Regions from separate parts of the Flavonifractor hominis genome, predicted to be linked through region 1. Evidence: predicted binding sites of a transcription regulator. Region 1 holds the regulator's gene; each other region holds the start of a gene.
The links. The regulator HrcA, encoded in region 1, represses chaperone genes, less so after heat shock. The targets are predictions, from matches to a motif close to TGTTAGCACTCNNNNNNNNNGAGTGCTAACA.

Region 2: WMO45_RS05120 (co-chaperone GroES) is a predicted target of HrcA. The motif match lies at 7,988-8,018, and genes of this name have one in related genera.
Region 3: WMO45_RS12465 (Hsp20/alpha crystallin family protein) is a predicted target of HrcA. The motif match lies at 7,149-7,179, and genes of this name have one in related genera.

The regions. Positions count from the first base shown of each region.
Region 1 is NZ_JBBMFT010000005.1:76,459-86,439, reverse strand. Features, by position in the region: gene WMO45_RS09635 (rubredoxin) at 1-56, opposite strand, end outside; gene WMO45_RS09630 (cysteine desulfurase family protein) at 250-1,374, shown strand; gene WMO45_RS09625 (MATE family efflux transporter) at 1,379-2,800, shown strand; gene WMO45_RS09620 (HIT family protein) at 2,877-3,296, shown strand; gene WMO45_RS09615 (GNAT family N-acetyltransferase) at 3,352-3,819, opposite strand; gene hrcA (heat-inducible transcriptional repressor HrcA) at 4,029-5,081, shown strand; gene grpE (nucleotide exchange factor GrpE) at 5,098-5,646, shown strand; gene dnaK (molecular chaperone DnaK) at 5,777-7,624, shown strand; gene dnaJ (molecular chaperone DnaJ) at 7,716-8,879, shown strand; gene WMO45_RS09590 (phospholipid carrier-dependent glycosyltransferase) at 8,940-9,981, shown strand, end outside.
Region 2 is NZ_JBBMFT010000002.1:182,818-192,798, reverse strand. Features, by position in the region: gene WMO45_RS05160 (DUF1576 domain-containing protein) at 1-275, shown strand, start outside; gene WMO45_RS05155 (sulfite exporter TauE/SafE family protein) at 433-1,209, shown strand; gene WMO45_RS05150 (aryl-sulfate sulfotransferase) at 1,249-3,009, shown strand; gene WMO45_RS05145 (SPFH domain-containing protein) at 3,063-3,977, opposite strand; gene WMO45_RS05140 (NfeD family protein) at 3,995-4,450, opposite strand; gene WMO45_RS05135 (THUMP domain-containing class I SAM-dependent RNA methyltransferase) at 4,599-5,738, shown strand; gene WMO45_RS05130 (WG repeat-containing protein) at 5,744-6,877, shown strand; gene WMO45_RS05125 (diacylglycerol/lipid kinase family protein) at 6,911-7,885, shown strand; gene WMO45_RS05120 (co-chaperone GroES) at 8,071-8,355, shown strand; gene groL (chaperonin GroEL) at 8,499-9,981, shown strand, end outside.
Region 3 is NZ_JBBMFT010000012.1:1,379-11,359, reverse strand. Features, by position in the region: gene WMO45_RS12500 (aldo/keto reductase) at 1-682, shown strand, start outside; gene WMO45_RS12495 (CPCC family cysteine-rich protein) at 732-1,103, shown strand; gene uvrA (excinuclease ABC subunit UvrA) at 1,130-3,952, shown strand; gene WMO45_RS12485 (ECF transporter S component) at 4,101-4,670, shown strand; gene kal (3-aminobutyryl-CoA ammonia lyase) at 4,831-5,232, shown strand; gene WMO45_RS12475 (hypothetical protein) at 5,298-5,561, opposite strand; gene WMO45_RS12470 (MATE family efflux transporter) at 5,689-7,077, opposite strand; gene WMO45_RS12465 (Hsp20/alpha crystallin family protein) at 7,378-7,806, shown strand; gene WMO45_RS12460 (hypothetical protein) at 7,827-8,033, opposite strand; gene WMO45_RS12455 (helix-turn-helix domain-containing protein) at 8,124-8,327, shown strand; gene clpB (ATP-dependent chaperone ClpB) at 8,356-9,981, shown strand, end outside.

The DNA.
Region 1 (9,981 bases):
GCAGGGTTCAGCACGCCCACCGACCAGAGGTTTTCACGCAGCTTGATCGCGCTCATGTGGTTCCTTCCTTTCCATATCAAATCCATTTTATTTCCTACCGCACCACAGTATATTATCCCATCCCCACCTTGTCAAGCACAGGTGGAAAAAATGCGCACTTTTTCTCCCCCGGCGGGCCGGCTTGACTTTCCGCCGGCGGACGCTTAGAATGAACTGGAATGATTTGATCGAAAAAAGGAGTTTTCCACCATGTCCGCTTACCTTGACAACGCCGCCACCACCCGGGTCTGCCCCCAGGCCGCCCAGGCCGCGCTGGAGGTCATGACCGAGGGGTTCGGCAACCCCTCCTCCGGCTACGCCCCCGGCCGGGCGGCCGCCGCCCGGCTGGAGGAGGACCGGGCCGTGCTGGCCCGGCGCCTGGGGTGTGCGCCGGGAGAGGTCACCTTTCTCTCCTGCGGCACCGAAGGGGACAACTGGGCCATCCGGGCCGCCGTCCGCCGGGGCAAGCGGACGGGGCGGCACATCATCACCACCGCCATTGAGCACTCGGCCGTACTGGAGCCGGTGAAGGACCTGGCCGCCCAGGGGTATGAGGTCACCTATCTCAAACCCGACCGAACGGGGCACGTCTGCATCGACGATCTGCGGGCCGCCCTGCGGCCGGACACGGTTTTGGTGTCCATGATGCTGGTCAACAATGAACTGGGCACCCTCCAGCCCGTGGCGGAGGCCGCCCAGCTCCTGCGGGACACCGGATCCCAGGCCCTGCTCCACTGCGATGCGGTGCAGGCCTTTCTGAAGGTCCCCTTCACCCCAAGTGCGCTGGGGGTGGACGTGCTCACCATCAGCGGCCACAAGGTCCGCGCCCCCAAGGGCATCGGCGCGCAGTACATCCGCAGCGGGCTGGACCTGCCCCCCCTGCTGCTGGGCGGCGGACAGGAGCGGGGCCTGCGCCCGGGGACCGAGCCCACCGCCCAGGCCGCGGCTCTGGCCGCGGCGTGTGAGGCGTGGCCCGACGGCGCGCCGGAGCAGATCGCCGCGGTGAAGGAATATGCCCTGGAGACCCTGGCCTCGGTCCCCGGTCTGGAGATCGTCAGCCGGGGAGACGCCCCCCACATCTGCGCCGTCTCCCTGCCCGGCTACCCCAGCGAGATGCTGGTGCGGGACCTGTCCGACATGGGAGTGTATGTCTCCTCCGGCTCGGCCTGCCACAAGGGTAAGCCCAGCCATGTCTTTGCCGCGCTGGGCCTGCCCAAGCGCACCCTGATGGGGATTCTGCGCGTCTCCTTCTCCCCGGAGAGCACCCGGGAGGAAGTGGACGCGCTGCGGGATGGGCTGCTGCACATCACCCAGACCCGCATCGCCATGCGGTAAGGCCTTGCTGGGCTATATGAAGCGGGGGCCGGCCTTCTACCGGGAAGTGACCCGGCTGGCCGTGCCCATCCTGCTGCAAAACCTGTGCACCACCCTGCTGGGCCTGGTGGACACCTTTATGGTGGGCCGGCTGGGCGAGGTGCCTCTGGCCGCCGTACTGGTGGCCAATACGCCGGTGTTTGTCATCCAGCTGGTGATCTTCGGGCTGCAAAGCGGCTCGTCGGTGCTCATCAGCCAGTTCTGGGGCAAGGGCGACACCGATTCCATCAACCGGGTGATCGGGCTGGGGTGCTATGTGGCGGGGGCCATCTCCGCCCTCTTCGCCGGGGTCATGTTCCTGGCGCCCGGTCCCCTCATGAGCCTGCTCACCGACAACCAGTCTTTGGTCCCCCTGGCCGCTCAATATGCCCGGATCGTGGGCTTCTCCTATCTGTTCAACAGCATCACGGGGGTCTACGTGGGCGCCCACCGCTCCATGGAGAACCCCAAGCTGGGCATGCTCCTCTTCGGTGGGTCCATGCTGGCCAACACCTTTTTGAACTGGGTGCTCATCTTCGGCAACCTGGGCGCTCCGGCCCTGGGGGTGGAGGGCGCGGCCCTGGCCACCCTCACCGCCCGCATCCTGGAATTTCTGGCCATGCTCCTCTACGCCCTTACCAACCGCCGCTTCCGCCTGCGTCCGGCCTGCCTGCTCCGGCCCGGCGGGGCGCTGGTGCGCAAATTCGTGCGCTATTCCGGCCCCGTGGTGTTCAACGAGACCATGTGGGGCCTGGGCACCTCTCTTTATAAGGTCATCATGGGCCACATGGACGGCTCCACCGAGATTCTGGCCGCCCGCGCCCTGGCGGGCAACCTGGAGGATCTGTGCACCGTCTCCATCTTTGCCATCAGCGGCACCACCGCCATCCTCATCGGCCGGGAGATCGGGGCCGGGCGGCGGGAGGACCTCTATGAGATCGGCGCCGCTCTGGACACCCTGACCCTGCTGTGCGGGCTGATCATCGGCGGGGCGCTGGTGCTGGGGGCCTGGCTGGTGTTCCCGTGGCTGCTCTACCCCTTCTTCCGCCTGTCGGACACGGCGGGGGGCATCGCCACCATGATGCTCACCTTCATCGGCGGCTTTCTCCCCCTGCGGGCCTTCAACAGCGTCAACACCGTGGGGGTGCTGCGGGGCGGCGGAGACGTGCGGGCCGCCGCCGCCATCGACATCGGCCCCCTGTGGCTGGTGGCCCTCCCCCTGGCCGCCCTGTTCGGCCTGGTGCTGCGGTGGGGCATCTTCTGGGTCTATGTGGGTATCGTGATGGAGCAGGTGGCCAAATTCGGCGTGGGCCTGCGCCGGTTCCACTCCCGCCGCTGGATCAACGACGTGACCCAGTTCGCCCCCGGCGAGGACCCATCGGTGGAAAAATCCAGGATTGGCAAATGAAGCAAAAACGATTATAATACAAAAAAGGCGTCCTTCCGGCGCCCGGAAGTCTCAATGACATATGGGAGGCAGAACTATGAAAGACAATCAGTGCGGATACTGCATGGGCGGGGAGCTGCTGGGCAAATTCGGCATCCCCATCTGCCAGCTGGATGTCAGCCAGCTGATCCTGTTCAAGGAGCAGAGCAAGCCCGGCCGCTGCATCGTGGCCTATAAGGATCACGTCAGTGAGATCGTGGACATCAGCGATGAGGAGCGCAACCGCTTCTTTGCCGACGTGGCCCGGGCCGCCCGTGCGCTGCACGCGGCGTTCCACCCCGACAAGGTCAACTACGGCGCCTACGGTGACACCGGCTGTCACCTGCACATGCACCTGGTGCCCAAGTACAAGGGCCAGGACGAGTGGGGCGGCGTGTTCCAGATGAATCCGGACAAGGTCTACCTGTCCGAGCAGGAGTACGCGGAGATGATCGAGAAGATCAAGGCGTGCCTGTAAACAGAGGAAAACGCGGGACGCAGGTCGAACATCGGCCTGCGTCCCGCGCTTTTTGTCATAGATCCCGCTCCATACGGATGTCAGAGAGTTGAAACCACTTGTCAGAATACGTTACGTATTCAAATCCAAACCGCTCATACAGCCGCAGGGCGTCCTTCAGCTTGTGGCTGGAGGTGAGCACCACCCGCTGCTGCCCGGCCTGCCGGGCGGCCTCCAGGGCGGCCTTCATCAGGGCGCTGCCCACACCGCGGCGGCGGAAGGCCTCCTTCACGCCGAATTTCAGCAGCTCGCACTGCCCCTCTCCCTGGATTTCCAGCATCACCATGCCCGCGATCTGGTCGCCGCAGCGGGCCAGCAGCACCCGCCCGCCCCCGGCGATGAAGCGGTGGGGATCGGCCAGCATCTCCAGGTCCACCGGCTCCAGAAGATCATGTTCCAGCAGCCAGGGCAGAGAGATGTCCTCCAGCTCCTGCTTGTAGCGGTCCTCGTAGTCGATGATCTCCACCGGCCTCTGCTCTTCCACGGGCGTCCCCTCCTTTTTAAGGGTATCATACCATTGAATCCCCTCCGCGTCAACGCCGCCCGCCTTGCACTCTCCGGATCCAACTGCCACTTTTTACGCGTTCACATTTAATTTACAACCGGAACCCTTGACATTTTTCAGGGACGGTGCTACATTATCTTTAGCACTCAGGTGATATGAGTGCTAATCCAAAAGAAAGGGTGGCCGGAATGGATTTGACCGAACGAAAAAAGCGGATCCTCCGCGCCATCATCGAAAGCTACATTCAATCGGCCGAACCTGTGGGGTCCAAGACCATTGCCGCTTCCATCGGCATGGAGGTCTCCTCCGCCACCATCCGCAACGAGATGGCGGACCTGGAGAGCATGGGCCTGCTGGAAAAGCCCCACACCTCCGCCGGGCGCATCCCCTCCCCCAAGGGCTACCGGCTCTACGTCAACGAGCTGATGGAGGAACACAAGCTCTCTCTGCAGGAAACCGAGCGCATCAACCAGGCCCTGCACATGAAAATGCGGGAGCTGGACCGGATCCTGGATGAGGCGGGCCGGGTGGTATCTCAACTGACCAACTACCCCGCCTTTGCCCTCTCCTCCGGCATGCGCCGGGCGACCATCCGCCGGTTTGATCTTTTGATGGTGGAGCACAATGCCTTTATCATCGTGGTGATGACCGACACCAATGTGGTGCGCAACCGGCTGATCCGCCTGCCCTCCGATCTGACGGAGGCCCAGCTGCAGATGCTCAACACCCTGCTCAACACCACCTTTACGGGCCTGCCGCTGGAGGAGATCACCCCCGAGCTGATGCGGGTGGCCCAGCATGCGGCGGGAGACGCCTATGGGCTGATCAGCCTGGTGGTCTCCTTTGCCATGGAGGTGCTGGAGAGTCTGGAGCAGCGCAGGGTCCACACCTCGGGGCTGACCCATCTGCTGGAGCTGCCGGAATACCGCAGTCTGGACCGGGCCCAGACCCTGATGAGCTATCTGTCCGAGGACGCCGACCCGGCCCGGTTCCCCGTCCCCAAGGACGATTCCATGAAGATCCTGATCGGCCCGGAAAACGTGGCCGACGCACTGAAAGACACCAGCGTGGTGGTCGCCCGCTACGACATCGGCGACGGCATGCAGGGCGTGATCGGCGTGGTGGGTCCCACCCGCATGGATTACGCCAAGATCACCGCCCGGCTGTCCTATCTGGCCGAGGGTCTCTCCCGGCTGTTCGGACAGGGCGAACTGCCCACGGGCAGGGACGACGAGAAATAGGAGATGAGTGCATCCCATGAGCGAACAGAACGAGAAAAAAATCGATGCGGTCACCCCGGAAGAGCCGGTGGCGGAGACCGCCGCCCAGGCCGAGCCTGCGCCGGAAGATACGCCCGATCCTCTGCTGGAGGAGCTGGAGACCCTGAAGCAGAACCTGGCCGACCAGGAGGATAAGTTCCTGCGTCTGGCCGCCGAATACGACAACTACCGCCGGCGCAGTCAGCGGGAGAAGGAGTCGGCCTGGGCCGATTCCCGGGCGGAGACCGCCGCCGCTTTCCTGCCGGTATACGATAATCTGGAGCGGGCCCTCAAGCAGGCCACCGCTGACGAGGCCTACAAAAAGGGCGTGGAGATGACCATGACCCAGCTGCGGGAGGTCCTCTCCAAGCTGGGCATCGAAGAGATCCCCGCCCTGGGCGAGACCTTCGACCCCAACCTCCACAACGCCGTGATGCACGTGGAGGAGGAGGGCGCCGGCGAGAACACCATCGTGGATGTGTTCCAGGCCGGCTTCCGCTGCGGCGAGAAAGTCATCCGCTTTGCCATGGTAAAAGTGGCCAACTAAGAAGCGCTGAGCCGCCGAGCAGGGAAGGCAACCCGGCCGCACGGCGTGGGAAGCGTGACATCCGGGCGCATAGCGCCCACCCCTTACTCTGTTAAAAAACAATTTCGAATATTTTGGGAGGAACTGAACTATGTCTAAGATTATTGGTATCGACCTCGGTACGACCAACTCCTGCGTCGCCGTTATGGAGGGCGGCGAGGCCGTTGTCATCCCCAACGCGGAAGGCAACCGCACCACCCCGTCTGTGGTGGCATTCTCCAAGGACGGCGAGCGCATGGTGGGCCAGGTGGCAAAGCGCCAGGCCATCACCAACCCCGACCGCACCATCGCCTCCATCAAGCGTGAGATGGGCAGCAACTATAAAGTGAACATCGACGGCAAGGCCTATACCCCCCAGGAGATCAGCGCCATGATCCTGCAGAAGCTGAAGGCCGACGCCGAGGCCTATCTGGGCCAGAGTGTCTCCGAGGCGGTCATCACCGTCCCCGCGTACTTCACCGACGCGCAGCGTCAGGCCACCAAGGACGCCGGCCGCATCGCGGGCCTGGACGTCAAGCGTATCATCAACGAGCCCACCGCCGCCGCTGTGGCCTACGGTGTGGATAAGGAGCAGGCCCAGAAGGTCATGGTGTACGACCTGGGCGGCGGCACCTTCGACGTGTCCATCCTGGACATCGACGACGGCGTCATCGAGGTACTGGCCACCGCCGGCAACAACCGCCTGGGCGGCGACGACTTTGATAAGGCCGTCATGGACTGGATGGCCGCTGAGTTCAAGAAGGACACCGGCATCGACCTGACCGGCGACAAGGTGGCCATGCAGCGCCTGAAGGAGGCCGCCGAGAAGGCCAAGATCGAGCTCTCCGGCGTCACCTCCACCAACATCAACCTGCCCTATATCACCGCCGATGCCACCGGCCCCAAGCACCTGGATCTGACCCTTACCCGGGCCAAGTTCGACCAGCTGACCATGCACCTGGTGGAGGCCACCAGCGGCCCCGTCAAGCAGGCCATGAGCGACGCCGGCCTCTCTGCCAGCGACATCTCCAAGGTGCTGCTGGTGGGCGGCTCCAGCCGTATCCCCGCCGTGCAGGACATGGTCAAGAAGCTCACCGGCAAGGAAGGCTTCAAGGGCATCAACCCCGATGAGTGCGTGGCCATCGGCGCGGCCCTCCAGGGCGGCGTGTTCACCGGCGACGTCAAGGGCCTGCTGCTGCTGGACGTCACCCCCCTGTCCCTGGGCATCGAGACCATGGGCGGCGTGATGACCAAGCTCATCGAGCGCAACACCACCATCCCCGCCAAGAAGAGCCAGGTCTTCACCACCGCCGCCGACAACCAGACCTCCGTTGAGGTCCACGTGCTCCAGGGCGAGCGTGAGATGGCCCAGTACAACAAGACCCTGGGCCGCTTCAACCTGGACGGCATCGCCCCCGCCCGCCGCGGCGTGCCTCAGATCGAGGTCACCTTCGACATCGATGCCAACGGCATCGTGAACGTCTCCGCCAAGGATCTGGGCACCGGCAAGGAGCAGCACATCACCATCACCTCCTCCACCAACATGTCCAAGGAGGACATCGACAAGGCCGTCAAGGAGGCCGAGCAGTTTGCCGCCGAGGACGCCAAGCGCAAGGAAGAGGTGGACGTCCGCAACCAGGCCGACCAGGTGGTCTATCAGACCGAGAAGGCTCTGGAGGACGCCAAGGACAAGATCGACGCCGGCGACAAGGCCACGGTAGAGGCCGCGCTGAACAAGCTGAAGGAGGCCCTGAAGGGCACCGACGTGGCGGCCATCAAGGCGGCCACCGAGGAGGCCAGCAAGGCGTTCTACCCCATCGCCGAGAAGATGTACCAGCAGGCCAACCCCCAGGGCGGTCAGGCCGGCCCCGACATGGGCGGCGCTCAGGCCGGCTCCACCAACACCGATCCCAACGTGGTGGACGCCGACTATGAGGTCGTGGACGACGACAAGAAGTAATCGAATACAGCACCATGCGCACAACGACCGCAGGAAACACCGGGGCGGGGGCTAGTCCCCCGCCGTTTCCTGCGTAAAGAGGTGAACACCAATGCCGGAACAAAAACGAGATTATTATGAGGTCCTGGGCGTGTCCAAGGGCGCCAGCGACGAGGAGATCAAGAAGGCCTACCGCAAGAAGGCCAAGCAGTATCACCCCGACCTGAACCCGGGCGACAAGGAAGCCGAGGCCAAATTCAAGGAGGCCAACGAGGCCTACGAGGTCCTCTCCGACAAGGAAAAGCGGGCCCGGTACGATCAGTTCGGCCACGCGGGGGTTGATCCCAACTTCGGCGCCGGCGGGTTTGGCGGCGGAGCCGGATTCGGCGGGTTCGACATGGGTGACATCGACCTGGGCGATATTTTTGGCTCCTTCTTCGGCGGCGGGTTCGGGGGCGGCTCCACCCGCCAGCGCACCGGCCCCATGAAGGGGGATACGCTGCGGGCCTCCGTCACCATTACCTTTGAGGAGGCCGCCTTCGGCTGCGAAAAGGAGATCGTGCTCAACCGCACCGAAACCTGCGACGCCTGCCACGGCACCGGCTGCGAGCCGGGCACCACGGCGGAGATCTGCCCCGACTGTCACGGCAGCGGACAGGTCCGCATCCAGCGGGGCGGCGGGGCCTTTACCTTCGCCACCACCACCACCTGCCCCAAGTGCGGCGGCCGCGGCAAGATCATCCACCAGCCCTGCAAGAGCTGCGGCGGCACGGGCAGCGTGCGCAAGCAGCGCAAGATCACCGTCAACATCCCCGCCGGCATCGACAACGGCCAGGCCGTGTCCCTGCGGGGCCAGGGCGGCGCGGGCAAGAACGGCGGCCCGGCGGGCGATCTGCTCATCAGCGTCACCGTGCGGCCCCACGCCTTCTTCAAGCGGGACGGCACGTCGGTCTACCTGGAGCACCCGGTCACCTTCCTGCAGGCCACCCTGGGCGCGGAGCTGGAGATCCCCACCATCGACGGCAAGGTCAAGTGGAACCTGCCCGCCGGTACCCAGCCCGGAACCACCTTCCGCTTGCGGGGCAAAGGCATCCCCAGCGTCAACGGCCGGGGCCGGGGCGACCAGTACGTCACCGTGAACGTGCAGGTCCCCACCAATCTGAGCCACGAGCAGAAGGAGGCGCTGCGTGCCTATGGCGAAGCCATGGGCGAGATTCCACCCGGTCCGGTGGACAGCGTAAAATCTTTCTTTGACAAAAAGAAGAAGAAGAAATAAAATAAGAGGACGAGCGTAATACGCCCGTCCTCTTATTTTTGGAACCGGAGGTGGTTTTGGGTGAACCCCGCCCGTTATATCGTCTATCTCTTCCCCCTGGTCACGGTGGCCTTGCTGGTCTATTTCTTTCTCTGGTACTGGCAGACCCAGCGCACCCCCCTGGCCCAGCAGCTGGTCCCCGAACCGGCGCGGCCCCGCTTCCGCTTTGCCGGGACGTGCCATCCCATGGTTCGCCGGGACGCGCTGCCCGTGCTGCTCATCACCGCGGTATACGCCGTTACGGCCTTCGCCCATCTGGGTTCCTTCCAGGCCCCCCAGAACGCCTGGGACTTCGGCGACGGCAAGACCGAGACCTTTGTGCTGCCCGAGTCGGTGCTGGTCTCCAAGCTCTGGTACTACCCCCAGCTTGGCACCGGCAAATATCAGGTAGAGATCTCCACTGACGGCACCACCTGGCTCTCCCTCTGGTCCAAGACTGACCCGGAGGACGAGGACGAGAGCATCTACTACTGGGCCGACGGAGAGGGCTTTGAGGACAGCTACGCCCTGACCCAGAACTACAACCAGCTGTTCAAGTGGAACGAGATCGAGCTGGACAACCCCCAGTATATCCGCTACCTGCGCATCACGGGGCAGTCCAACAAAGGCCTGCTGGAACTGGGGGAGCTGGCCCTCTTTGACGAGGCGGGTAACCGGATCGACCCCGGCGCGCCGGACAATCCCCTCTTTGACGAGCAGGACACCGTGCCGGAGTCCATCTCCTACTACAACAGTGCCTACTTTGATGAGATCTACCACCCCCGCACCGCCTATGAGCACATCCAGGGGGTCTATCCCTATGAGATCTCCCACCCGCCCCTGGGCAAGCTCATCCTGGGCATGGGCATCCGCCTGTTCGGCATGACCCCCTTCGGCTGGCGGTTTATGGGCACCCTGTTCGGCGTGGGCATGCTGCCGCTGCTGTACGTGTTCCTCAAGAACCTGTTCGGCCGGACCAGCATCGCCACCTGCGGCACCATCCTGCTGGCCGCCGACTTCATGCACCTGACCCAGACCCGCCTGGCCACCATTGATACCTACGCCTTTTTCTTCATCCTGCTCA
Region 2 (9,981 bases), on a different contig from region 1:
TTGGCACCACATTGGCCCCTATTTCAGGTTATTTTGGCTGGCCATTTGGTCTGGTTGCCGGGTTTCTTCACTCCTCTGTGGTGCTCCATGCGGGCACGCCGGTGGAAGGGATCAACCTGTACAACAATGGCTTTTCGGGTGGACTGTTGGCTATTGTGCTCTATCCCATCATCTCCGAGGCCATTCGCCACCGCAAACCCGAACTTCAGGACGAGGATTATTTTGATACCATTGAGCATGATGAACCCATTCTTCCGCCTTCCAGGCGGGAATGATTTCTGCAAACAGGCGCTCCCGATCATCAGACGGGAGCGCCTGTTTTTAAAACAGAAGGGCGAAAAGAGGAGAAAATTTACATCTTTGGCTCTTTGCAACTGGGAACACGTATGGTAAGATAAAAAAGCATCCATTTCCACGGAGGAGGCATCCGGGTTGAGTAAGTTGTGGTTGGAAGTTCTGATCTGTTTTCTGGCGGGAGCGGGCGCCGGACTGGGCACTGGCTTTGCTGGAATGAGCGCCGCCACGGTTATCAGCCCTATGCTTATTACATTTCTAGGCTTGCCTGCCTATGATGCCATCGGAATTGCACTGGCCAGCGATGTGCTGGCCAGTGCGGCCAGTGCCCGCACCTATGCCAAAAGCGGAGCCATTGACCTGAAAAACGGCCTGGTCATGATGTGCGGGGTACTTTGTATGACCATGGTGGGCAGTTGGCTATCCACCATGGTGCCCAACCGCACATTGGGAGGATTTTCGGTAATTATGACCCTGGTGCTGGGCCTAAAATTCCTGCTGCTGCCGGTGAAATCGGGTCAGCGTACGCTGCAGGGCGGCAGCCGGTGGCAGCGCATCCTCAAGGGGGCGCTGGGCGGGGCGTGTATCGGACTCATCTGCGGCTTTTTTGGCGCAGGCGGAGGCATGATGATGCTGATGGTCCTCACCGTGGTGCTGGGCTATGAGCTCAAGACAGCTGTGGGTACCAGTGTATTTGTGATGACCTTTTCAGCGCTGACCGGTGCGGTCAGCCATTTTGCCCTGGGGGCACCGCCCAGGTTGGATTTGCTGGTGCTGTGCGTGATTTTTACCCTGCTGTGGGCGCAGATCGCCGCACACATCGCTACGCGGGCCAGTTCCCGTATGCTCAACCGCCTGACCGGTGTGATCCTCACTGTGTTAGGTGTGATTTTGGTGGGCATTACCTATTTTTGACCACGAATCATGTGGAATCAGGAAAGAGGGATCAGGCAAATGAAAGTGAAAAAGCGCAGGAAGTTGCTCCTTGCTGTGGTGATCGGGGTGATAATACTGGTGGCAGCAATCCCCCCGATTGTACTGGCAGTGTCCAAGGCATTTACTGCCCAGGAGAGCGTAGTGCGCACCGACTGGGAGATAGAGACCGGCGACATTATTGGGCAGGACGAACAGTGGCAGGTGGAATATGCCGAGGCTGAACTGGGTGATGGCCTGCGGGCCATCCAGCTCATTCCGGAGGATATAGGGGAAGAAGGATTCACCTATTACGATCTGGAGGTCCAGCGGCGGCTGGAAGGGGCTTTGGAGAGTATGAAAGCCACTAACGACATGACCTGGACGGCCACTACGCCTCTGGCAGTGCTTAACCCATACGGTACGGGGAGCAATGGGTTATATCTGTACTTTGAGACTGACGTACCCACCAAGGTCAGCTACAACATCCACGTAGCGGTAGACGGCATCTCGGATTTTACTGCCGATGCAGCCGATGCCAGCGGGGAGGAGTACTCCAAGATCCATGAGTTCCAGATCATCGGTTTGGTGCCCGGTGAGACCAACGAAGTCACCCTGACCATGACTGGCAGTTGGGGCAATGTGCGGCAGATTGTCCGCTTCACGGTGGACATGCCTGAAAACCGCTCCGACTACGATACCCGTCTGGAAGTTACCCAGGGGACATCCGATCAGGCCCAGGCCGAAGGCTTGTTTACCATGATGCGGGTCAACGGTTATCTGGGGTACGGATTCTTTTTTGACAATGACGGCGTGATGCGCTATGAAATGGTGCTGGAAGGATTTGGTTTGGACCGGATCCTATTTGAGGATGGAGAGATGCTCACCTGCGTATCCTCCTCCAAATTGGCCCGGATCAACGGGCTGGGTCAGGTGACAGGAGTTTATCCACTGGATGGATATGAGCTGCACCATGATATTGGCTTCGGTGCCGATGGCGAGGTGCTGGCTCTGGCCGAACATGCGGAGGGAGAGACGGTAGAGGATCAGCTGCTCTCTATCGATTTGGAGAGCGGAGAAGTGACCAATCTTTTGGACTTCAGCCAGCTGATGCAGCCCTATTTTGATCAGACAAGGCCGGTTTCACCCACCGACGACTTTTTCTGGCAGGCAGGAGAGTGGGACTGGATCCACCTGAACAGCCTGCTCTATCTGCCGGAAGAGGACAGCCTTATCGTCTCCTCACGGGAGACCTCCACCATTATCAAAGTCACAGATCTCCATGGCGATGCCGCTGTGGACTGGCTGGCCGGAGATGCGCGTTTCTGGCAGGATACGGAGTATGCCGACCTCTGCCTGACCCAGGAAGGGGACTTTGTGCCCCAGTACGGGCAGCACTGTGTGGAGTATCTGCGGGACGGCGAAGAGGACGGAATCTACTATTTGGCGCTGTATAATAACAACTACTGGTCGCTCAATAGCCGGGATTTTGAAATGTCAGTGGCCGACAGTGTGGGTGTGGACCTGTACGGCGACGGGAGCGAGCGCAGCCAGGTATACATCTACCGCATTGACGAGAACCAGCGTACCTTTGCTCTGGAACAGAGCTTTGACGTGCCCTATTCCAGCATCGTTTCCAACGGTTCGCTGTGTGGAGACAACTGGGTGGTTAACAGCGGCGTGGCCATGGTGTTTGGAGAATACGATGCCGATGGCACGCTGATCCGGGAATATGCCTACGAGTGTACCATGCAAAACTACCGTACGTTTAAGTATGAAATGACAGACCTCTGGTTTCAGTAAATAATAGAAAAGGCTCCCGCCGCATCGAACTGCGGCGGGAGCCTTTTTGCCTTTTATTCTTTGGTTTCAGGAGCGGTTTCAAAAATAGTCTTGGCCGAGGCACACAGTCCGGCCAGTCCCTGAATCTCCGAGGGAATGATGATTTTGGTGGCTTTTCCGTCAGCAGCGGCCTGGAAAGCCTCCAGAGCCTTAATCTTCAGCACCGCGTCGTTGGGATTGGCATCATTGAGAAGCTTAAGCGCCTCGGCAGTGGCCTGCTGTACCTTCAAAATGGCTTCGGCCTCGCCCTCGGCCTTCATGATGGCGGCCTGCTTGGCTGCGTCGGCCCGAAGGATAAGGGACTGCTTTTCACCTTCGGCCACCAGGATCTGGCTCTGCTTCTGACCTTCGGCCTGAAGGATGGCTTCACGCCGCTCACGTTCGGCTTTCATCTGCTTTTCCATGGCGTCCTGGATCTCACGGGGCGGGATAATGTTCTTCAGCTCCACACGGTTGACTTTGATGCCCCAGGGATCGGTAGCCTCATCCAGGATAGCGCGCATCTTGGAGTTGATAATGTCGCGGCTGGTCAGGGACTGGTCCAGCTCCAGATCGCCGATGATGTTGCGCAGGGTGGTGGCGGTCAGATTCTCAATAGCGCTCATGGGATGCTCCACACCGTAGGTATAGAGCTTGGGGTCGGTGATCTGGAAATAGAGCACCGTATCGATCTGCATGGTTACGTTATCCTTGGTGATGACCGGCTGGGGCGCAAAGTCCACGACCTGCTCCTTCAGGGAGACCGCCTTGGCTACCCGCTCGATAAAGGGGACCTTGAAATGGATGCCCACGCCCCACACCGTGTGGAACGCGCCCAGCCGCTCGATGACATAAGCCTTGGACTGCTGCACGACCTTGATGTTGAGGGCCAGAACCAACAGAAACAGGACCACGAGAACGATGATCAGGATGGGAATAATGGGCGGCATATACAGACTCCTCCTTTTTACTTTTGTGCCGCGACGCACGGGGCGGGGGAGACCATGACCTTGACTCCCTCGATGCGCACCACGGTTACCTTAGTACCGGCGGGAATGACCAGCGAGTCCTCCACTGAGCGGGCGGTCCAGGGCGCGCCGTTTACCGTGACCTGTCCCTGAGCCCGCAGGTTATTGATCTCCTGAGTCACGATCCCTTCCGAGCCGATGGCCCTGTCGGCATTGGTGGCCACCCGGTGAGGATCGGCAAAACGCCGGGCCAAAGGCCGCACCACCAGCAGGCACAGGAATGAGACGATCAGGAATGCAGCAAACTGAATCCAGATGTTGCCCGTAAAAAAGGACAAGATCAGCGCACACAGGGCGCCGGCTGCAAACCAGATGGAGACCAGACCGACTGTGACCGCCTCCAGCACCAGAAGAAGCACCAGTGCCACCAGCCAGCAGATGCTGGGTATAGGCATATGGATCGCCCTCCTTTCAGAATTCTAAGGCTATCCTAGCACAACTATGGGAAAAAGAAAAGCATTTTTGCATTCCTGATTTGCCAAGCACGGGGAAATAAGGTATACTGCTGGTAATAGGACCGATGAGGGAAAAAAGGAGCTTGTCATGAACGATCTGCAACTGCTGATCCCGACGCTGTTCGGGCTGGAGGGCGTATGCGCCAATGAACTGCGGCGGCTGGGGCTGGAGGAAGTCCGGGCGGAGAACGGCCGGGTTTTCTGCCGGGCCCGTCCGGCGGATATCCCGCGGGTTAATCTGAACCTGCGCACCGGCGAGCGGGTGCTGCTGGTGCTGGGACGGTTCCCGGCGGAGGACTTTGACGCACTGTTTGAAGGAACCCGGGCACTGCCCTGGGAGGACTTTATCCCACGGGAGGGAAGCTTCCCGGTAAAGGGCTATGCCCTCAACTCCAAGCTGCACGCGGTGCCCGCCTGTCAGTCTATCGTGAAAAAGGCAGTGGCGGCCCGGCTGGGGTCGGCCTATGGACTGGAGACGCTGCCCGAGACCGGGCCGCTGTATCAGATCCAGTTTTCCATTATGAAGGATGAGGCTACGCTGATGCTGGATACCTCGGGAGCCGGCCTGCACAAGCGGGGCTACCGGGCGGTAGGGGTGGTGGCCCCCCTGCGGGAGACCCTGGCTGCCGCCATGGTGCTCCTTTCCCGCTATCGGGGAAAGGAACCTTTTTGCGATCCTTTCTGCGGCTCGGGTACCATCGCCATTGAGGCCGCTCTGATTGCCAAGAACCGGGCCCCCGGCCTCAACCGGGCCTTCTCCGCCCAGAAGTGGAAGTGGTTGGACAGCGGGCTGTGGCTGGAGGCTGCCGGCGAAGCCATGGATCAGGAGTACGACGGGGAATACGACATCTGGGGCGGCGACATCGATCCCCGGGCGGTGTATATTGCCCGCAGCAACGCCGAAAAGGCGGATGTGGAGAACCTGGTGCGCTTTGAAGTGGCCGACGCCACAAAATTTTACCGTGATGCGCCCAAGGGCCGGGTGGTCACCAATCCGCCCTACGGAGAACGCATTCTGGAAAAGCGGGAGGCTGAGGATCTCTACCGCGCGTTCGGACAGGCAGTCCGGAGCCTGAGCGAGGGGTGGGAACTGGCGGTGCTCTCCTCTCACACTGAGTTTGAGCGGACCTTTGGCCGCATGGCCGACCGCAAGCGCAAGCTTTATAACGGTATGATCAAGTGTGACTTGTTTTTCTATGGAGGCCAGAAGCGGGGAAAGAAGGGGTGAGAGCCATGAAAGCACGAGGCTTGGCGGCACTGCTGCTGTGCGTGGGATTGCTGTGCGTGCCGGTGTCCGCCGCACCTGCCGGAGCCACGGTCTGGGGATACAGCGAGGGGCTGGCCCAGTGCGAACTGAATGGGAAATGGGGCTATGTGGACGGACAGAGGAACGTGGTCATCCCCCTGCAGTATGACAGCATCGTCTCCTTCCAACTGGGCATCGCCGCGGTAAACCTAAACGGCAAGCTGGGGGTGATCCGGCAGGACGGGACCTACCTCATCCAGCCGGAGTATGATACTCTGCTGCCCATCGACTGCGGATTGTACATCGCGCAGAAGGGGGGCGGCTGGGGTGTGGTGAGCATCCTGCCGGTCCCCAATGGACAGGGGGGATCAGACGAGGTGCTCTACCCGCTGGAATATGACAGCGTGCAGGTGGCGGAACAGGGGGGCACCCAGGTGCTTACCATGACCAAAAACGGTGTGAGCACCAAGATCCCCGTCTTTGAATTGCCCGGAATTTTGGCTGAGCGTGGTGTGGATTCCGCCCAGTTTCCTCTGACACGGGGGAAATTGCCCGCCTTCAGCGACGTATCTCCCAGGGACTGGTATGCCTTGTGGGTAGATGTGGCCTATAATGTGGGACTTACCTCCGGCGTGGGCGGCGGCCGTTTTGCCCCGGAGCAAACCCTCAGTGTGGCGGAGGTGCTGAAGCTGGCCGCCACCATGGAGAGCCGGTACAAGGAGGACAACTTTCACCTTCGGCCTTCCGAGGGGCAGGCATGGTATCAGCCGGCGGTGGAGTATTGTCTGGCCAGCGGTATCATCCGACAGGGCGATTTTTCCGAGACGGACTATACCAGGCCGGTGACCCGGGCGGAGATGGCCCGTATTTTTGCCGCTACCAGTCTGGCACGGAGAATGCCTCAGATCAACAGCTTGACCCGGGTGATGGAGAGTATTCCCGATGTGGATAAGACGGTGCCTCAGGCCAACGCCATTTACAGCCTATATGCCAAAGGCATTTTTTCCGGCGTGGATGGTGAGCTGACGTTTCGCCCGGCGGACACGGTAAGCCGCGCCGAAGCGGCGGCCATCGTTTCCCGTATGGCCCGGGCCGAACAGCGGCTGACGCTTTGGTCCTGACGAACGGAGCAGAAGAAGGAGGAACTTTGGTTCGTGAAGCACCTTTTCCTAATGAATCCCCATGCGGGAAAATATGACCGTACCCAGGAGATGCGGGAGAAGATTCAGACCGCCATGCAGGGACGGGATGAGGAGTGGCAGGCCGCAGTGACGCAGTATCCTGGTCATGCGGCTGAATTGGCCCGGACGGCGGCGGAGACGGGGGAGGCCGTGCGCATCTATGCCTGTGGGGGAGATGGTACGCTCAATGAGGCGGTTGCCGGTGCCGCCGGGTATGACAATGCCGCCGTGACCCATTACCCCATGGGATCAGGCAATGATTTTCTTCGCATGTTTGGTCCCGATGCCTGCCGGTTTTATGATCTGAGCGCCTTGTTGGATGCGCCCCAAGCCCCCCTGGACCTGATCGAGTGCAACGGCCGGCTGGCGCTTAATGTGTGTTCGGTGGGGTTTGATGCACGGATTGGCCTGGGCGCTGCGGACTTTAAAAAGCTTCCGCTGGTGAGTGGGACGATGGCATATAAGCTCTCTGCGCTGCGGACCATTGTTCAGGGTATCCACCTGCCCTACCGGGTTGAGATCGACGGCGAGGTTTTGCCCGGAGAAGAATTTACCCTTCTGTGTGCCTGCAATGGCCGATACTATGGCGGGGGATTCAACCCCAGCCCGGATGCTATGCCGGACGATGGGCTGCTGAACTTTGTGGTCATCCCTGCCGTGTCCCGAATGACTGTGGCCTCTCTGATCGGCAAATATGCCAAAGGGGGAGCCGGGGAGATCGATGGGGTCATCCTGCGGCAGGGCCGGGAGATGCACATTACCTGTGACCGGGTCAGCGCCATCAATCTGGATGGGGAGGAACTGCTGGATTCTGAGCTCTCTATCTGTGTGTCTGCTAAAAAATTGAACTTTTTCTTTCCGACTGGTACTCACTGGGATCCTGGCAGGCGGGTACAAAACGCAAAAAAACGAAAAAATGAGAGAAATAGCGCGTTTGCAGTATATTAAGCGGGCTGGATAGAGCAGAAGGCACGCTGACATGCAAAATTAACAAATTATTAAAAAATCAGGACTTGCGGAAAGCCGCAAGTGAGGTTATTATTATAAGCAGGTTAGCACTCTGACAAAATGAGTGCTAACCTGCTGAATTGCTTAATAAGAAAAATAAAGATACATGTAAGGAGGAACCCATTATGAAACTCAAGCCCCTTGCTGACCGTGTGGTCATTAAGCTGGTGGAGGCCGAGGAGAAGACCAAGAGCGGCATTATCCTGACTGGTGCTGCCAAGGAGAAGCCCGAAGTGGCTGAAGTTATCGAGGTGGGCCCCGGCGGTATGGTGGACGGCAAGGAAGTCACCATGACTGTGAAGGTGGGCGACAAGGTCATTACCAGCAAGTACTCCGGCACCGAGGTCAAGGTGGACGGCGAAGAGTACACCATCGTCCGTCAGTCTGATATCCTGGCGATTGTCGAGTAAAGACCGTCCAGGGGGATTGTATCCCCTTGCTTTTACACGCAAAGGCGGTTGCCCGCCGGTGTCCTGGGCAGGCACATGTCCTGCTCCGGACAGATTTTAAATTTTATTCCGCCAAGGCGGAATTTTCATGGAGGTAATTCGTTATGGCTAAGATTATCTGCTACGGCGAGGAAGCCCGTCACGCTCTGGAGCGCGGCGTTAACCAGCTCGCTGATACCGTTAAGATCACGATGGGCCCCAAGGGCCGCAACGTGGTGCTGGACAAGAAGTTCGGCGCTCCCCTCATCACCAACGACGGTGTGACCATCGCCAAGGAGATCGAACTGGAGGATCCCTTTGAGAACATGGGCGCTCAGCTGGTGAAGGAAGTTTCCACCAAGACCAACGATGTGGCCGGCGACGGCACCACCACCGCCACCCTGCTGGCTCAGGCCATCATCCGCGAGGGCCTGAAGAACCTGGCTGCCGGTGCCAACCCCATGGTTATGAAGAAGGGCATTGCCAAGGCCACCACCGCTGCCATTGACGCCATCAAGGCCAACAGCCAGAAGGTCAACGGCTCTGACGACATTGCCCGCGTAGGCGCTGTGTCCTCCGGTGATGAGACCATCGGCAAGCTGATCGCCGAGGCCATGGAGAAGGTTTCCCACGACGGCGTCATCACCGTTGAGGAGTCCAAGACCGCTGAGACCTACAGCGAGGTCGTGGAAGGCATGCAGTTTGACCGGGGCTACATCACCCCCTATATGGTCACCGACACCGAGAAGATGGAGGCCGTCCTGGACGACGCGCTCATCCTGATCACCGACAAGAAGATCTCCAACATCCAGGAGCTGCTGCCCATCCTGGAGCAGGTGGTGCAGTCCGGCAAGAAGCTGCTGGTCATCGCCGAGGACGTGGAGGGCGAGGCTCTGTCCACCCTGATCGTCAACAAGCTGCGCGGCACCCTGAATGTGGTGTGCGTCAAGGCCCCCGGCTTCGGCGACCGCCGCAAGGAGATGCTGGAGGATATCGCTGTGCTGACCGGCGGTACCGTCGTCACTTCCGACATGGGCTATGAGCTGAAGGAAGCCACCATGGATATGCTGGGTCGTGCCCGCCAGGTGAAGGTCTCCAAGGAGAACACTATCATCGTGGACGGCGCCGGCAGCTCCGAGGCTATCAAGAACCGCACCAACCAGATCCGCAGCCAGATCGAGACCACCACTTCCGACTATGACCGCGAGAAGCTCCAGGAGCGCCTGGCCAAGATGGCCGGCGGCGTAGCCATCATCCGCGTGGGTGCTGCCACCGAGGTGGAGATGAAGGAGAAGAAGCTGCGCATCGAGGACGCCCTGAACGCCACCCGCGCCGCAGTTGAGGAAGGCATCGTGGCTGGCGGCGGTACCGCTTATGTGAACGCCGTGCCCGCCGTGGAGAAGCTGCTGGCCGAGACCGAGGGCGATGAGAAGACCGGCGTGCGCATCATTGCCAAGGCTCTGACCGAGCCCATGCGTCAGATCGCCACCAACGCCGGCATCGACGGCTCCGTGGTTCTGGAGAACGTGAAGAAGGCCGACAAGGTTGGCTATGGCTTCGACGCCTACAACGAGACCTATGTGGACATGATTTCCGCTGGCATCGTGG
Region 3 (9,981 bases), on a different contig from region 1:
GGACATCGAGAAGGTCTTCGGCCCGGGCGGCGCCTATGAGGCTCTGGTCGAGGCCAAGGCCGCCGGCAAGATCGGCCACATCGGCATCACCTGCCACAGCGCCGACGCCATGAAGATCCTGGTGGAGCAGTACGCCGACCGGTTCGAGACCATCATGTTCCCCTACAACATCGTGGAGGACCAGGGCCGGGAGATTCTGGCGCAGGCCCGGGAGAAGGGCATCGGCACCATCGCCATGAAGCCCATGGCCGGCGGCAACCTGGACGACTGGAACCTGGCCCTGCGGTACATCGCCGCCTCCGGCGTCATCGACATCTCCATCCCCGGCATGGGCTCGGTGGAAGAGGTGATCCGCAACGCCGAGGCCGCTGAGGGCTTCTCCCCCCTGACCGAGGAGGAGCTGGAGCGCTGCCAGGCCATCCGGAAGGAGCTGGGCACCCAGTTCTGCCGCCGCTGCGGCTACTGCGCCCCCTGCTCCACCGGCATCGACATCCCCTCCACCTTTACCCTGGCCAACTACGCCCGCAAGTACGGCCTGGGCGACTGGGCCCGGGCCCGGTATGAGGCTATGCAGTACCACGCCGGCTCCTGCGTGCAGTGCGGCGCCTGCGAGCGGCGCTGCCCCTACAACCTGCCCATCCGGGACATGCTGGCCGGCGTGGCCCAGGTGTTCGGATATTGATCCTGTTGCGCCACCGGCTCTGCATCTGAAGTTAGGAGGCGGGACCGCTATGCATCCACGAAAAAAAGTGCTCTATTTGCCTAAAGCGGCCGATGATGCTGAGCCGGCCGAGTCGGTCTCGTGCACCCCGGAGCCGCTGGCATCCGTCCCGCCTCCGGTGTCGGAGGCCCCGGCCGGAATCTACCCCTGTCCCTGCTGCGGTTATCTTACCCTTCCTGTTCCCAGGGCGGAGGCCATCGCCTCCATCTGCCCGGTGTGCTTCTGGGAGAACGACGTATTCGCCCCGGGGGAGGATGACCCCAGTGATGAGAACCATGGCATGACCCTGCGGGAGGGGCGGGAAAACTACCGGAAATGGGGCGCTGTGCGGGAGGATCTCGCCCGCTATACCCGCCCGCCCCGGCCAGGGGAACTTCCCTGAAACCCGAAGAAGGAGAAAACAGACCTATGCTCGACCATATTTTCGTCAAAGGCGCCCGGGAGAACAACCTGAAAAACATCGACGTGGATATTCCACGGGACAAGCTGGTGGTACTGACCGGCCTGTCCGGCTCCGGCAAGTCCTCCCTGGCCTTTGATACCATCTACGCCGAGGGACAGCGCCGGTACGTGGAGTCCCTGTCCTCCTATGCCCGGATGTTCCTGGGACAGATGGAAAAGCCCGATGTGGACTATATCGACGGTCTGTCCCCCGCCATCTCCATCGACCAGAAGACCACCTCCAAGAACCCCCGCTCCACCGTGGGCACTGTCACGGAGATCTACGACTATCTGCGCCTGCTGTGGGCCCGGGTGGGCACTCCCCACTGCCCCAAGTGCGGCAAGGAGATCAAACAGCAGACCATCGACCAGATCATCGACCAGGTCATGGCCCTGCCCGAGGCCACCCGCATCCAGGTCATGGCCCCGGTGGTACGGGGCAAGAAGGGCACCCACCAGAAGCTGCTGGAGGACGCCCGCAAATCGGGCTACGTCCGCTGCCGGGCTGACGGCTCCCTCTATGATCTGACCGAGGAGATCCCCCTGGACAAGAACAAAAAGCACAACGTGGAGATCGTGGTGGACCGGCTGGTCATCAAGCCGGACATTGCCCGCCGCCTCACCGACAGCGTGGAGGTGGCCTCCAATCTGGCCGGCGGCCTGGTGGTCATCAACATCGTGGGAGAGGACCGGGATATCCTCTTCTCTCAGAACTACGCCTGTGAGGACTGCGGCATCTCCATTGAGGAGCTCTCCCCCCGCATGTTCTCCTTCAACAACCCCTTCGGCGCCTGCCCCACCTGCACCGGTCTGGGCTCCCAGCTGAAGGTGGACCCGGACCTTATCATCCCCAACAAGGAGCTGTCCATCCTGGACGGGGCCATCACCGCCTCCGGCTGGAACAACATCAAGGGGGACTCCATCTCCCGGATGTATTTCGACGCTCTGGCCAAGCAGTATAAATTCAAGCTGACCACTCCGGTGAAGGATCTGCCGGAGGAGGTCATGGACATCATCCTCTACGGCACCAAGGGGGAGAAGCTCAAGCTCACCTACGACCGGGCCAACGGCAAGGGCACGCTGATGCAGGCCTTTGAAGGGGTCATCAACAACCTGGAGCGGCGCTACCGGGAGACCCAGAGCGACGCCATGCGCCGGGACCTGGAGGAGTGCATGGGCGAGCGGCCCTGCCCCGACTGCGGCGGCAAGCGCCTGCGGAAAGAGGCGCTGGCCGTCACCGTGGGTGGCATCAACATCGACGCGTTCTGCCGCAAGTCGGTGACCGAGGCGCTGGACTTCATCGACCATCTGGAGCTCTCGGAGCAGAAGCTGCTCATCGCCGGGCGTATCCTCAAGGAGATCCGCAGCCGGCTGGGCTTCCTCCAGAGCGTGGGCCTGCAGTACCTGACCCTGAGCCGGGCAGCCGCCACCCTCTCCGGCGGCGAGAGCCAGCGCATCCGCCTGGCCACCCAGATCGGCTCCTCCCTCATGGGGGTACTCTATATTCTGGACGAGCCCTCCATCGGCCTGCACCAGCGGGACAACGACAAGCTGCTGGACACCCTGAAGCACCTGCGGGATCTGGGCAACACCCTGCTGGTGGTGGAGCACGATGAGGACACCATGCGCGCGGCCGACTACATCGTGGACATCGGCCCCGGCGCCGGAGTCCACGGCGGCCAGGTGGTGGCCGCGGGCACCGCGGAAGAGGTGATGAACACCCCCGGCTCCATCACCGGCGACTATCTGTCCGGCCGGAAAAAGATCCCCGTGCCCGCCCAGCGGCGGACGGGCAACGGCCATTTCCTCACCATCCGTGGGGCCACGGAGAACAACCTGCACAACATCGACGTCTCCATCCCCCTGGGCACCTTCACCTGCGTCACCGGCGTGTCCGGTTCGGGCAAGTCCTCCCTGGTCAACGAGATCCTCTACAAGCGCCTGGCCGCCGACCTGAACCGGGCCAAGACCCGGCCGGGCAAGCACGCCGGCATCGAGGGGGAGGAATTCCTGGACAAGGTCATCGACATCGACCAGTCCCCCATCGGCCGCACGCCCCGCTCCAACCCGGCCACCTACACGGGGCTGTTCAACGACATCCGGGACCTGTTCGCCTCCACCCAGGACGCCAAGGCCCGGGGCTACGGGCCCGGCCGGTTCTCCTTCAACGTCCGGGGCGGACGGTGCGAGGCCTGCCAGGGAGACGGCCTCATCAAGATCGAGATGCACTTCCTGCCCGACATCTACGTTCCCTGCGAGGTGTGCAAGGGCAAGCGCTACAACCGGGAGACCCTGGAGGTCAAATACAAGGGCAAGAACATCTATGAGGTGCTGGACATGACGGTGGAGGAGGCCCTGCCCTTCTTCGAGAACCTGCCCAAGCTGTACAACAAGCTCCAGACCCTTTATGAGGTGGGACTGAGCTATGTGAAGCTTGGCCAGCCCTCCACCACCCTCTCCGGCGGCGAGGCCCAGCGGGTGAAGCTGGCCACCGAGCTGGCCAAGCGCTCCACCGGCCAGACCATTTATATCCTGGACGAGCCCACCACCGGCCTGCACACCGCCGACGTGCACAAGCTTACCGAAGTGCTCCAGAAGCTGGTGGACGTGGGCAACACGGTGGTGGTCATCGAGCACAATCTGGATGTGATCAAGACCGCCGACCATATCATCGACCTGGGCCCCGAGGGCGGGGACGGCGGCGGCCAGATCGTGGTCACCGGCACCCCCGAGGAAGTCGCGCAATGCCCCGGCTCCTACACCGGACAATACCTCAAACGCATGCTGTAACCACTCCGCCGCAGACCGGTTGGTCTGCGGCGGTTCTTTCCTCAATCTGACCTTATTAGATTTTCTAAATCTGATGTTTGAATTAGGGTCAGATAGGTCCTATAATAAAGCCACCAAAGATCAAAGATGGAAGAAAGAAGTGAGTTTTATGCAAAAGAATCGCTTTACCGTCCTGCAGCTGGCGGTCCTGGCCATGATGACCGCCCTGGTGTTCGTCAGCAATTATCTGCGCGTCACCATGCCCATCGCCATTGGCGGAAACACCTCGTTCACACTGGCCAACATCATGTGTGTGCTCTCCGGGCTTCTGCTGGGGCCTGTGGGCGGCCTGGCTGCGGGCCTGGGCTCGGCGCTGTATGACCTGACCAACCCGCTGTTCGCCTCGGAGTGCTGGCTCACCTTCCTGACCAAGGGCGCCATGGGTCTGGCCGCCGGTCTGGTGATGCACAACGCCGCCCACCGGGAGGAGCCCACCTATCCCCGCTGCGTCAGCGGTGCCGTGGTGGGATGCATTGCCTACTACATCCTCTACTTCACCAAGAGCTATTTCTACAACGGCCTGCTTGTGGAGGGCCTGCAGCCTGCCGCAGCCCTGGCCACGCTGCCTCTGAAGGTGCCCGCCTCCATCTTCAACGCCGCCGTGGCTCTGGTGGCCGCCCCCATCCTGTGCATGGCCATCCGCTCGGCTCTCAAACGGGCCCACCTGAAGCTGGCCTGATCTCCGGCATGCCCGGTCCCGCTCTACCGCCGGGACCGGGCATTTTGCACCGCCACTATTTCTCCTGTTGACAAGCTGTTGAAAGAGACGTACAATAATGACAGGATTTCTGCCCGTTTTTTGTCTGGCTTCTACAAATTTTTAACAGGAGTGAATCCAAATGGAAGAGAAAAAGTACACCTCTATGATCCGCCTGCGTATGTCCGCCAAGGACGCCCACTATGGCGGCAACCTGGTCGACGGCGCCCACATGGTACATCTTTTCGGCGATGTGGCCACCGAACTGCTGATCAAGTGCGACGGGGATGAGGGGCTGTTCTGCGCCTACAACAACATCGAGTTCAAGGCCCCCGTCTACGCGGGCGACTTCATCGAGGCGTATGGCGAGATCACCCATATTGGCAACACGTCCCGCAAGATGCGCTTTGAAGCCCGCAAGGTGGCCATTCCCCGGCCCGACATCAGCGATTCTGCCGCTGATTTCCTGGATGAGCCCATCGTGGTGGCCATTGCGGAGGGCACCTGCGTAACGCCCAAGAAGTGCCAGCGCAAGGAACCCTGAGACAACATAAAAAAACGCCCGGCGCAGATGCGCCGGGCGTTTTTTATATGACTGACTTGATCGTGCTATGTCCGCGGGTGGCTCAGCTTTTCTTCCAAACAGGCGCGGGCCTGCTCCTCGTTCTCCGCGCAGGCGCAGGCGCCCACCAGATACTGACACGCATCCTGCCACTCCCGCAGAGGCCACCTGTCCCTGGGCGCCCTGTGCAACGCACGGAGCAATGCGGGCCAGTACGTCTGCTGCTTCAGGTCGGACAAATACGGACAGTTCGTCTCCTGTGTCAGCCACTCCAGCAGATCCCATGCTCCCCCATGCTCACACATGGACATTCCCCTTTCTTCCCTCCGGGGTCAATTTTCTTTATTGTAACACCGGTCTGCTGAGAAATCAATATAAAGAGGTATGCTGTCTGCATGGTATTTGCAGATTCCACAGAGAAGTTGGTAACAAATCATTTTATTCGCACAAATGTGTTGTACTTTTTGTATCTTCTGCCGCTCGGCGTGCCAAAATCTTTGGAAAAAAATAACAAAACAGACAAGTGGTAACAGTTGCGGCCACGGCGTCGGCAATCGGCTCGGACAGGAAGGTGGCCTCAGCGGAAACCAGGGCGGGCAGCAGCAGCAGACAGGCCAGGAAAATGCCCTTGCGGAACATGGAACAAAACAGGGCCAGGCGCACATGCCCCAGAGCGGTGGTCTCGTCCACCAGGGGATACTGGACGGCCAGGGGCAGGATCATGGCGGTAAAGACCTTGATGTAGCGCACCGAGCGTTCGATCAGCTCCGGGTTTTGGGTAAACAGGCGCACAAAGACCGGCGAGAGGGTGTAGGTCACCACGGTCATCAGTGCGCAGAAGGTCAGGCACAATCCCACAATGGACTTCATGGCGGTTTTGATGCGCCCGGCGTTGCCCGCGCCATAGTTGAAGCTGATCACCGGCTGGGTCCCGAGGGTGAGCCCACCCATGGGCATGGTGATGAGCAGCAGATAGCTCTGCACGATGGTAGCGCAGGTGACCAGGGTGTCTCCCAGCTCAGGCCCGCCGTAGCGCTGGAGCACCGTATTGAGCACGATGAGCAGCACGCTGTCGCTGGCGATGATCAAAAAGGGAGACAGGCCGAACAGAAGCACCCGGCGCATCACGGCCCAGTCAAACCCGCCCCAGCCCAGGCGCACCGGCATCTTCCGGCGCAGCAGGGAGCTGAGTACAAACGCGCACGAGGCCATCTGGGAGAGCACCGTGGCCACTGCCGCCCCGGCCACTCCCATGTCCAGAGCGAAAATAAAGACGGGGTCCAGAATGATGTTGAGCACCGCTCCCAGCATCACCGTGGCCATACCCAGCCCGGAAAAGCCCTGGGCGATGAGGAAACTGTTCATTCCTGTGGACATCAGGGCAAAAAAGGTGCCCACGGTATAAATAGTGAGATAGGTATCGGCGTAGCCAAAGGTGGCCTCACTGGCGCCAAACCACATGAGCAGCTGCTCCTTGCTCAGCAGGAACAGGGCGGTCAGCGCGCCGGAGAGCACCAGCAGCATCAAAAAGCTGTTGGACAGCACCCGGGCCGCCTCTTTGGGCTTCCCCTCCCCCATGCGCATGGCCAGGATGGGGGATCCCCCCAGCCCTACCAGGGAGGCAAAGGAACTCAGCAGCGTAACGATGGGGCCGCACACCCCCACCCCCGCCAGAGCCAGGTCCCCGATCTCCGGGATGTTTCCGATATAGATGCGGTCCACGATGCTGTAGAGCACGCTGACCAGTTGGGCCAGCATGGTGGGAATCGCCAGGCGGCACACCAGCCGGAACACCGGGTCCCGGCCAAGGTCGTTGGTCCTTCTCATAAACACACTCCTTTTCAGACACACGCTGGCATTATACCTCTTTTTCCCCCTTCCGTAAAGGGTTACGTTCGTTTTAGCACTCTCAATAATAGAGTGCTAATGTTTACAATTTAGACATATCTTGCACTATATTTGTTCATAGATCCGCCCTATAATTTGTCTCAGAAAACGAGATGAGCCCCGGATCAATGGGGTGGAAAGAGGATGAGCGCCATGGAAAATCGCAAAGATTAGCATTTTATTCCGTTGACTGCTAACGTATTTCATCCATCAAATTCCATAGACTAAGGAGAGATCATTATGTTTGGTATGCTTCCTTTTGAGCGCAACAACGACAACGTGTTTGATACATTTGATAACTTTACCCGCAACTTCTTCCAGAGCAGCAACGCCAACCTGCCCGCGTTCCGCACCGATATCCGGGACGCCGGCGACAAGTTCGTTTTAGAAGCGGAGCTGCCCGGCTTTAACAAAGAGGACATCAAGCTGGACGTGAAGGACGGTATCCTGACCATCTCCGCCGAGCACAAGGAGCATCAGGATCAGAAGGATGACAAGGGCAACTACATCCGCAGAGAGCGGAGATATGGCTCCTTCACCCGTTCCTTCGACATCACCGGTATTGATGAGAGCGGCATCACCGCCGCCTACCAGAACGGCATTCTGGAGCTGAATCTGCCCAAGGCCGTCCCCGTGGTTCCTGAGACCCGTCGGATCGCCATTGATTGACCTGGATATGCGGGAGCCGGTCAGCCTTGGCTGACCGGCTCCTTTCCGTTTTCCTCCCAGCGGTCACACCCCTGCTCCGGCGAGGGATGCCTGGACCAGGGCAGGACGCAGTGACCGTACCACAGAGGGAAGTAATATCCCTCCCGGCTGCGGACATAATGCTGGCGGTAATGAACGCAGGTTCCGCAGACTCGCTGCTCCACCATGTACTTCCGGGGCAATGACATAAAATCACCTCGCAGAGAGCATACATCTGATAAGGTTTAAAGTCAATACACCCAATCAGATTTATGCTATGGTTTCCCCGAGGTGATGATATGTATTGCTACCCCAGACTGCGGGACCTGCGGGAGGACCGCGATTTGACCCAGGAAACCATTGGAAAGCTGCTTGGCACCACGCAGCAGCAATACTATAAGTACGAAAAAGGGATTCAGGAGATCCCTGCCCATCATCTGATTACGCTGGCCGATTTTTATCAGGTCTCCGTGGACTATCTGCTGGGGCGGGAAAAATCCTGATTCTCTTTACAAGGGAGTGTGACGCGACATGAACGCGCAGAAATATACGCAAAAATCCCTGGAGGCGGTGCAGACCGCCCAGAGTCTGGCCACCGAGTACGGCAACCAGCAGATCGAGCAGCCCCACCTGCTGCTGGCCCTGCTGAGCGACGAGGCCGGACTGATCCCCCAGCTGCTGGGGAACATGGGCATCACCGTGCCCTCCTTCGCCGCCGCCACCAAGGCGGAAGTGGAAAAGCTGCCCCGGGTATCCGGCTCCGGCCGGGAGCAGGGCAAGATCTATGTAGCCCAGGACGTGGACAAGTGCCTGAACACCGCCGAGTCCATCGCTTCCTCCATGAAGGACGAGTATGTCTCGGTGGAGCACCTGCTGCTCTCCCTCATCGACACGGCAAACAGCGCCCTGAAAGAGCTGTTCCGCACTTATAACATCACCAAGGAGGGCGTGCTCCAGGCTCTCACCGCCGTCCGGGGCAACCAGCGGGTGACCTCCGACAACCCGGAGGAGACCTACAACGCCCTGAAGAAGTACGGCTCCGACCTGGTGGAGCGGGCCCGCCAGAACAAGCTGGACCCGGTCATCGGCCGTGACGATGAGATCCGCAACGTCATCCGCATCCTGAGCCGCAAGAGCAAAAACAACCCCGTTTTGATCGGCGAGCCCGGCGTAGGCAAGACCGCCATCGCCGAGGGGCTGGCCCAGCGGATCGTCAAGGGCGACGTACCCGCCAGCCTGAAGGACAAGACCATCTTTGCTCTGGATATGGGCTCCCTCATCGCGGGCGCCAAGTACCGGGGCGAATTTGAGGAGCGGCTGAAGGCCGTCCTCAACGAGGTCAAGAAGTCCGAGGGCCGCATCATCCTCTTCATCGACGAGCTGCACACCATCGTGGGCGCCGGCAAGACCGAGGGCGCCATGGACGCCGGCAACCTCTTAAAGCCCATGCTGGCCCGGGGCGAGCTGCACTGCATCGGCGCCACCACGCTGAACGAGTACCGCCAGTATATCGAGAAGGACGCCGCCCTGGAGCGGCGGTTCCAGCCCGTCATGGTCAACGAGCCCACGGTGGAGGACACCATCGCCATCCTCCGCGGCCTGAAGGAGCGCTATGAGGTGTTCCACGGCGTGAAGATCCAGGACGGCGCCATCATCGCCGCCGCCACCCTCTCCGACCGCTATATCACCGACCGCTTCCTGCCCGACAAGGCCATCGACCTCATCGACGAGGCCTGCGCCATGATCCGCACCGAGATCGACTCCATGCCCACCGAGCTGGACGTCATCCAGCGCAAAATCATCCAGCACGAGATTGAGGAGGCCGCCCTCAAGAAGGAGGACGACGCCATCTCCCGCGAGCATCTGGCCGAGATCCAGAAGGAGCTGGCCGAGATGCGGGACGAGTTCAACGCCAAGAAGGCCCAGTGGGAAAATGAGAAGAACGCCATCGGCAAGGTGCAGAAGCTCCGCGAGGACCTGGAGGCCGCCAACGCCGAGCTGGAGAAGGCCCAGCGGGAGTACGACCTGAACAAGGCCGCTGAGCTCCAGTATGGCAAGATCCCCGAGCTGCGCCGTCAGCTGGAGGCCGAGGAGGCCATCGCCAACGAAAGCAAGGCCCGTTCCCTGCTGCGGGACAAGGTCACCGAGGAGGAGATC